DNA from 2 places in the Bradyrhizobium sp. CB82 genome. Region 1 is predicted to be linked to the other one. Evidence: predicted binding sites of a transcription regulator. Region 1 holds the regulator's gene; the other holds the start of a gene.
What was found. Region 1 encodes LexA, which represses DNA repair genes until DNA is damaged. Its sites were predicted from a motif close to TGTTCNNNNTGTGTTCNG; they were not measured.
Positions count from the first base shown of each region.

Region 1 (4,213 bases):
CCTCGCTGATCGCGGGACTTGCGACCACGCCCTACGCCGCCTTCCATTTCCATCGCATCACGCCGTTCGGCGTGCTCGCCAATCTCGCGGCGATGCCGGTGGTCTCTGCGCTGGTGATGCCCGCCGGCCTGTTGGGCTTGATCGCGGCGCCGTTCGGACTCGACGGCGTGTTCTGGTGGTTGATGGGGATCGGCATCGACTGGATGATCGCAGTCGCGCGTTGGGTGGCGGCCTTGCCGGGCGCAGTCGGCCGCGTCGCGGCATTCGGTACCGGACCGTTGATTGCCGCCAGCATCGGCCTCATCGTGATGGGCCTGTTGCGGACGCCGCTGCGCTGGACCGGCGTCATCGTGCTGGCGCTCGCGCTTGGCTGGGCGCTGCATATGCGCCAGCCCGACATCCTGATCGCAGGCGATGGCCACAGCGTCGCGGTGCGCGGCAAGGACGGCCGGCTGCACCTGATCCGGACCGGCAAGGACAATTTCCTCCTCAAGGAGTGGCTTGCCGCCGATGCCGATCCGCGCAGCGCGACCGATACCTCGCTCGCCCACGGCGTCTCATGCGACGAGGCCGGCTGCGTAACGCCGCTCGCCGATGGTCGCCTGGTCGCGCTCTCGCTGCGCGTCGATGCGCTAGCGGATGATTGCGGCCGGGCAGCGCTGGTGGTGACGGTGAAACCGTCCGCGCCAGATTGCGCGGCGATGGTCGTGGATCGCGAGCGTCTGAAGACGCAGGGCGCCCTCGCGCTGTCGCGGAGCGGCGACGGGTTCACGCTGCAAACGGCAAAAGCAAGGGGCGCAAACCGCCCCTGGTCGCCGGCCGGGGCCGGCGATAGCGATTTCGAGCTCAGCCTCGCACCGCGGCCGGCCACGTTACACAGCAAGGACGCTACGCCGTCGGAGGCCGACCTGCAGGCCGAGGATTAAAAGACGCGTCAGCCGATCGGCAGACGTGTCGGGGTCGTCGTGGTCGTGTGCTGCTCGACGGCCGGCTGCTCTGTCTTCTCGCCGAGCGGCTGCGTCACCGGCAATTGCAGAACGGTGGCACGCTGGCCTTCGACGAGTTGCGTCACCAGCACGTAGTTGCCGTCGGGGAATTCGATCGCATCATGATGACGATCAGGAATGTGCGGATCGACCTTGCCGAACTTGCCGACGCGGGAGTTGACGGTGCGCGTCCAGATCCAGCGATTGTCGTAGCGGACGTTGTCGGCGAAGGCGAGCTCGGTGCCGGGCAGGAGGCAGACGGCAACCGAGAGATCACGCTCCGACGCAAATCCACGCGTCGAGGTGCCGCGGAAAGTTGTCGTGACGATCGTCTCGCCGACTTGAGCGGGGCGGGTCGCAACGGCATGTAGGCTGTAGTCACACATCGGAGTGCTCCTCATGCGAGATAGCAGGTCCGCGCCCCCCGGAGGCGCAGGCCTCTATCAGAGTGGAAGCCTTCGAGTGTATCGCGTTTGTGGGCAAATCTGCGGCCCGTCTGCGCGCCGCCCGATCACATTATCTTTCCTGATCTTTCCCGGCGAACGAGGAACAAAGCCTCTCGCTGCGACTCTATCTTGGTTTACACCATTCACACATCCGAGCTTTTATCACTGGCCGGCAGGAGCCGAGTACCCCGTAGGGGGCCACCTCGCCGGCGCGGCAGGTGCGATCGCATTGCTGCAATTGCGGAATGGCGCGCTTGCCGCGTGCTCCGTCTTGCGGACGGCATGGTGGTGCTGCGCTGCGTCGCTCGCGGAAGCCGATCCCGCGATCAAGGCGCTGCCGAGATCACGCTGAAAATCATCTGTCGCATGGCTTTGTCCTCTGCATTGTGCAAAGCGCTTTCGCGCCTGCAGCGCTCGAGGATGTGGCTCTGCGCAGGGTGTGGGGATAATCGGAGGAAGCGAAAATGCTATCCACCCGGAGCGGACAATCCGTCCGCCCCGCGGCGCCGCGCGATGACCGGCAATCTGCCGGACGAGGGCAATCAATACTTCCGGTACAGCCCGATCAGTTTGCCCTGAATCTTCACCCGGTTCGGCGGCAGGATGCGCACCTCATAGGCGGTGTTGGCGGGCTCCAGCGCGATCGACGCACCGCGGCGGCGAAAGCGCTTGAGCGTTGCCTCCTCGTCGTCGATCAGCGCCACCACGATGTCGCCGGTATCGGCGGTCTCGTTGCGCTGGATCAGCGCCATGTCGCCATCCAGGATGCCAGCATCGACCATCGAATCGCCGCGCACTTCGAGCGCGTAGTGCTCGCCCGAGCCGAGCATGTCCGGAGGGACGCTGATGGTGTGGCTACGGGTTTGCAATGCCTCGATCGGCGTACCGGCCGCGATCCGTCCCATCACGGGCACGGCGACCGGACGCTCGCCCTCGTCGGCGGGAGCGCTTGGGCCCCGCACCTTGCCGAGATTGCCCTCGATGACGCTCGGCGTGAAGCCGCGGCGGCCGGCGCCTGCCGCCTGAAGCTCGGGCAGCTTGATGACCTCGATGGCGCGCGCGCGATTGGGCAGACGACGGATGAAGCCGCGCTCTTCGAGCGCGGTGATCAGGCGGTGGATGCCCGACTTCGAGCGCAGATCCAGCGCGTCCTTCATTTCGTCGAAGGAGGGCGGCACGCCGCTTTCCTTGAGGCGCTCACTGATGAACCGCAGAAGCTCGTATTGTTTGCGCGTTAACATCTCGACCAAGTCCCCCGGTTGACGTCGTTCGATTCCGAGACGTCGGATTCAGCAGAAGCCGCTAGATGCTCGAAACAAATCATGAACGGACACTATATGTTCGATATGTGTTCCGCAACCACTTAATTTTGGGTGAACGCAGCGAAGTTCGCGTCATGCGCGAATCAGATCGCCCTTACAAGGGCAGCCGCAACACCTCGCAAGGTGTGCCTGCCTCGGCCTTCGGCGCGAACGGTGCGCGCACGAGAAGTGCTTGTGCGGCAGCAAGATTCGCAAGCAGCGAGGAGTCCTGGTGGTTGACGGGAAGGGCCACCAGCGTGCCGTCCTCGCGCTCCTCGAGCCGGGCGCGCAGATAGTCCTCGCGGACGTCGTTAGGCCCGACGTCGCACCCAAGCACGGCGCGCTCGCGGCGGTGATGGACGCCAGAGCGGCCTGCAAGCGCGCGAATCAATGGCACCATGAACAGGAAGCCGCAGACATAAGACGAGACCGGATTGCCGGGCAGGCCGATCACCCGCATCGCGCCGAGGTGGCCGTGCATCATCGGCTTGCCCGGCCGCATCGCAATCTTCCAGAACGCCATCTCGAAGCCTTCGGCCTGAAGCGCCGGCCTGACCAGATCGTGGTCGCCGACCGAAGCCCCGCCGGTCGTGATCAGGATGTCGGCGCCGCTCTCGCGGCCCCGGCGGATGCCGGCCGTGGTCGCCGCAACGGTATCGGCGGCAATGCCGAGATCGATCGTTTCGGCACCCTCGGCCCGCGCCAGTGCATGCAGGGCGTAGCCGTTGGAAAAGACGATCTGGCCCGCGCCGGGCGTCGAACCCGGCATCACCAGCTCGTCGCCGGTCGCGAGGATCGCGACCTTGGGCCGGCGGCGGACGGCAAGCGCCGGGTGGTTCATGCCGGCCGCCAGCGACAGGTCTCGTTCGGTGAGCCGGGCTCCTGTCCTCAGAAGCACCTCGCCCTCGTGGAAATCGACGCCGGCCGGACGGATGTGCCGACCAACGATCGCGGCCTCCTTGATCGTGACGCGCCTGTCGTCGGCGACCGTGTCTTCCTGGATCACCACCGCATCGGCGCCATCGGGGACCACGCCGCCGGTGAAGATCCGCACTGCTTCACCCGCGCCCACCACGCCGGTGAACGGTCGACCGGCCGCGACCTCGCCGATCACGGTGAGCTCTGCGTCCACCGTCGCCGCATCGGCCGCGCGCACCGCATAGCCGTCCATTGCCGACATCGCCTGCGGCGGCTGCGTGCGCCGCGCCGCCACATCGCGCGCCAGCACGCGATGGTAGGCGGCTTCCAGTGCGACCATCTCCTCCGCCACGGGCTCGACGCCCGCCAGCACTGCCGCGAGCGCATCAGACACCGGCATCAGGGCCACGGACAAAACTCCTGCATGGAAAATCAACATCCCGGTCGGGCTCAGCGTTCTAGCCGAGTGCAGGCGTCGAAGCAAAAGACAGGCAGACGGGGCGGAAGTGATGGGCTTGTCGTTTCGACGGTGTAGCGCGGGGAGGGAGAGCGAGGCACCGCG
Region 1 covers NZ_CP121650.1:5,144,900-5,149,112, reverse strand. The annotation lists partial or broken gene QA640_RS25075 (ComEC/Rec2 family competence protein) at 1-926, shown strand, start outside; gene QA640_RS25070 (hypothetical protein) at 935-1,372, opposite strand; gene lexA (transcriptional repressor LexA) at 1,975-2,673, opposite strand; gene glp (gephyrin-like molybdotransferase Glp) at 2,849-4,060, opposite strand.

Region 2 (4,213 bases), 4.3 Mb from region 1:
AATTACCGCCGTCGCGCGCCAGGCTCGCCTGTGCCAGCCGCCGCATCAATTCCTTGATGAAGGCACAGCTCGTGCCCTCGCTGCGGCGCGCCGCCTCGGTGACGATCACGTCATCGAGCGGTAGTCCCTTGCCGTAGAGCCGAACCAGCTTGCTGCGGCCGATCTCGTCGGGAAGAGGCACTTCGATGGCCTGATCGATCCGGCCGGGTCGGCCGGCGAGTGCACCTTCGAGGTCCTCCGGCCGGTTCGTGGTCAGGACGAACAGGATGTCCGCATCCTCCTTCAGCCCGTCCATCTCATTGAGCAGTTTGTTTAGCAGAGTCTCCTCGCACGGCCCCATGTCGTGGCGATCGCGGGCGATGAGATCGACATCCTCGATCACCACCATCGACGGCTGGAGAAGCCGCGCCAGGCTCATATAGGCGCCGAGAAGGCCCATTTGCTCGGCGGTGATGATCAGCGTCGTATGCCCGGGCAAATGCGTCGCGAGATAGCGGATCGTATGCGTCTTGCCTGTGCCCGGCGGGCCGTACAGCAAGATGCCCTTGCGCGTCGACTGGCTGAGCCGGCGCAAATGATCGCGGGTGCCGACGAATCTCAGGACGTTGCGGTCAAGCAGCCGCAAGGTCTGCTCCGGCAGGATCACCTCGTCGCGTGCCACCGGCGGCAGGCGGTGTACGGTGATGCCGCGCGAGCGGCCGCGATAGTCGCTATCGGCGTCGAGCGAGAGGATCTTGCCACGATAGGTGCGCGCGGCCTGCACGGCCTGCTCCAGCTCGCCGAAGCATCGCTGGACCAGGACCACGCCCGCAGCGCCCGAGGGCACGGCGATTTCGATCCGGATTCCGGGCTCACGGCTGTATTCGCGATGCGCGCAGAGCAGCACCGCGTAGCGGAGATCGCCCTGCACGCACAGCCACAGCCCGTTGTCGAGGCACTTGACCGGACTCTTCTCGCCAACGTCGACATCGAAATACTGGAGCGGCGCAATCGCCTGCGCATGGCGACCGTCACGCAGAAGCCGTGCAATCGACAGCGTCTCGTAGCGTTGCTCGTCGTTGATGCCGAACAGCCGGAGGGCGGAGGCGAACAGCCGGTCGATGGCCGCCTGGACGTCTGCGCGCATGTGTCCCGGAAACTGGCGGACCGTGGTCACGAGCTTGCTGCGTGGAACGCCGGCAAAATGCCAATCCAGAACCTCGCAGGCATGCTCGAACTCCTTTTCCGGTTCATTGCCGGTGTTGCCCGCCGCGCGCATGCAGTCGCTGCACAGCCAGATCGTACGGCTTCCGAGCCGCACGTCGGTCTGCGCCTCGGGCTTGCCGCAAAGCTCGCAAATTGTCTTGACCGGCTCGAGCGTGATCCTCAGGCCATGACCTGCAAACTGAATGTGCTGGAGCGCGGATTTCAGCAGTGCATCGGCGACGGATCGCGGGTAGGGGCCGCAACCGACTCGTTGCTCCCGCTCAATCCGGGTCATCAGCGCGACCGCGTCGCGTTCCGACTTGCCGAAAACCCGGCGTAGCAACTCGATCACAAATTCTTCCGGCGTATCTTCGTCGTCGTGGATCACGAGCTGGGCCGGGCCGCTATCGCCGTGCATATCACTCATCATGAAAATAACTCTCACTACAACCTATACTTGAATGGAACAAAGTAAGAACACAAAAACGAGCGGCCGTCAAGCGTGACGGCCACCAAAAAAATGGATCAACGCCGTTGCCGACCAATTGGCTGGCGCCTAATGCGCCGGCCCGCCCGCTGCCTTCACGCGATGCGTCAGCAGGACTGCGATCGCGGCCAGCACCAGCACCACGCCGATCACGGCAAAAGTGTCGGAAAAGCCCATCACCAGCGCCTGGCGCTTGACCAGCTTGCCAACCGCGATGACGGCCTGCTCGTGCGCGGCGTTCGGGTCGGGCACCCCGTGGCCCATGAAATAGTTCGTGAGCTGCGCGATGCGGCCACGAACCTCTTCGCGGCCGAGCGTGACGGATTGGCCGATGATGTTGGAATGAAATTGCTCGCGCTTGGTGACGATGGTTGCGAGTACCGCGGTGCCGATCGCGCCGCCGAGGTTGCGCATCATGTTGGAGATGCCGGAGGCAGCGGCAGCATCCTGCGGCGCGACGCTGCCGAGGCTCAGCGCGGAGAGCGGCGCCAGCGTGAGCGCTTGCCCCACCGCACGCACGATATTGGGAAGCATGAGCTGGTCGCCTGAATAGTCGAGCGACATCTCGATATTCATGAAGGAGCTCGTCGCGAAGAGGAGCAGGCCGACCACGGCGATATGGCGGGCGTCGAACCGCTGCATCAGTTTCGGCACCAAGGGGATCAGGAGAAGCTGTGGCAGGCCGGTCCAGGCCAGCACGTTGCCGATCTGCTCGGCATTGTAGCCCTGGACCTGGCCGAGATAGGCGGGCAACAGGTAGACCGAGCCGAACAGGGCGAAGCCGAGGAAGACCGCGGCGATCGTACCGACGCCGAAATTCCATTGCGTGAGCAGCCGCAAGCGCAAGAGCGGTTTCTCCACGACCAGCTCGATCCAGATGAATAGTGAAAGACTGATCGCGGCGATAACGGCAAGCCGCACGATGAAGGGCGAGCCGAACCAGTCGTCCTTGTTGCCCTCCTCGAGCACTGCCTGGAGGGATGCGAGGCCGATCGCCATGGTCACGATGCCGAACCAGTCACCTTCGCGCAGCAGGGTGAGCTGAAGCGGCTGGCGCTCCAGCGTGAAGAACAGCGTGGTGACCATGACAGCCGTCGGCACGACGTTGACGAAGAAGATGGTCTGCCAGCCGTAGTTCTCGGTGAGATAGCCGCCGATGGTCGGGCCGATCGCGGGCGCAAATGTCACCGCGAGCGAAAACATCGCCAGCCCAATCGGCTGCTGGCCCTTGGGCAGCCTGGTGAAGACGAGCGTGAAGGCCATCGGGATCAGCACGCCGCCGAAGAAGCCCTGCAAGCCGCGCATCGCGATCATCGAGGGCAGGTCGTGGGTGAAGGCGCAGGCGACGGAGAATGCCGCAAACAGCGTCGCGAAGCTCAAGATGATGTTACGGAACGAGAACACGCGCGACAAATAGTCGGTGAGCGGGATGACGATGATCTCGCCGATCAGATAGGACGTCGATATCCACGAGCCGTTGTCGACGCCAGTGCCGATGCCGCCCTCGATGTTGAGCAGCGAGGCGTTGGTGATCTGGATGTTCAGGATCGCCATGAAGGCGCCGATCATCGCCGCGAAGACGGCGATCCAGATCGTGGCGCTGGCGCGGTTCGGATCGGCGATGACGCGATCAGGCGTCGCGGCCGGAATCGAGCGTGTGGGCGCGGGGATTGAGAGGCTGTTGGACATGGCGCGACCCTCCTGAGGTCTGCTTTGCCTTGGGTGCAGTCGTAGCTAGCGTGGCCGGCGCGCTGGAGCGCGTCGCAATCCTGGGAATGACGGACATTCCCGGCCGCAGCGCGATCAACGGCGTGCTCTCGGCATCCAGCGCGATCTTGACCGGGATGCGCTGCACCACCTTGGTGAAATTGCCGGTGGCGTTGTCGGGCGGCAGCAGCGCGAATTCCTGGCCGCTTGCCGGTGCGATGGAATCGACGTGACCGTGCACGAGCCTGCCCGGGAAGGTATCGACCTCGATCTCGACCTCTTGGCCCGCATGTACGTTGGTGAGCTGGGTTTCCTTGAAATTCGCAATGACGTAGGCGCCGGATGAAGGCACCAGCGACATCAGCTGCGTTCCGGCCTGGACAAATTGGCCGGTCCGCAAGGTGCGATTACCGACCACGCCGTCGATCGGAGCCGTGATCGCGGTGTAGCCGAGATTGAGCTCGGCCTGTCGTTGCAGCGCGCCTGCGCGCGCCGCGGCGGCCTCGGCCTGCGCGAGCTCGGCCTTGAGCAGGCCGGTTTGCTTGCGCGCGGAGATGAGGTTCGCGGTGTCGCGTTGGATCGCTGCATCCGCGCCGGCATCTCGCGCCTGCGCCTGCTGCGCGTTCTGCACGCTGCCAAAGCCGGTCGAGGCAAGATCCGTGTAGCGCTTGTTCTCCTGGCTCGCGAACGTCTTGGCGGCGTTGTCGACATCCAGTGTCGCCTTCGCCGCCGCGATCACCGCCTCCTGGATCTCAAGCTGGGCCTGCTTGCTCGCAACCGTCGCGTTCGCGGCGGCGACATCGGCCCTCGCCTGGTCGAGTGCGACCTTGAAGT
Region 2 covers NZ_CP121650.1:823,168-827,380, forward strand. The annotation lists gene QA640_RS03845 (ATP-dependent Clp protease adaptor ClpS) at 1-1,615, opposite strand, end outside; gene QA640_RS03850 (MDR family MFS transporter) at 1,742-3,241, opposite strand; gene QA640_RS03855 (HlyD family secretion protein) at 3,303-4,213, opposite strand, start outside.
Region 2: a site for LexA is predicted at 1,648-1,665, ahead of QA640_RS03845 (ATP-dependent Clp protease adaptor ClpS). Genes of this name have one in related genera too.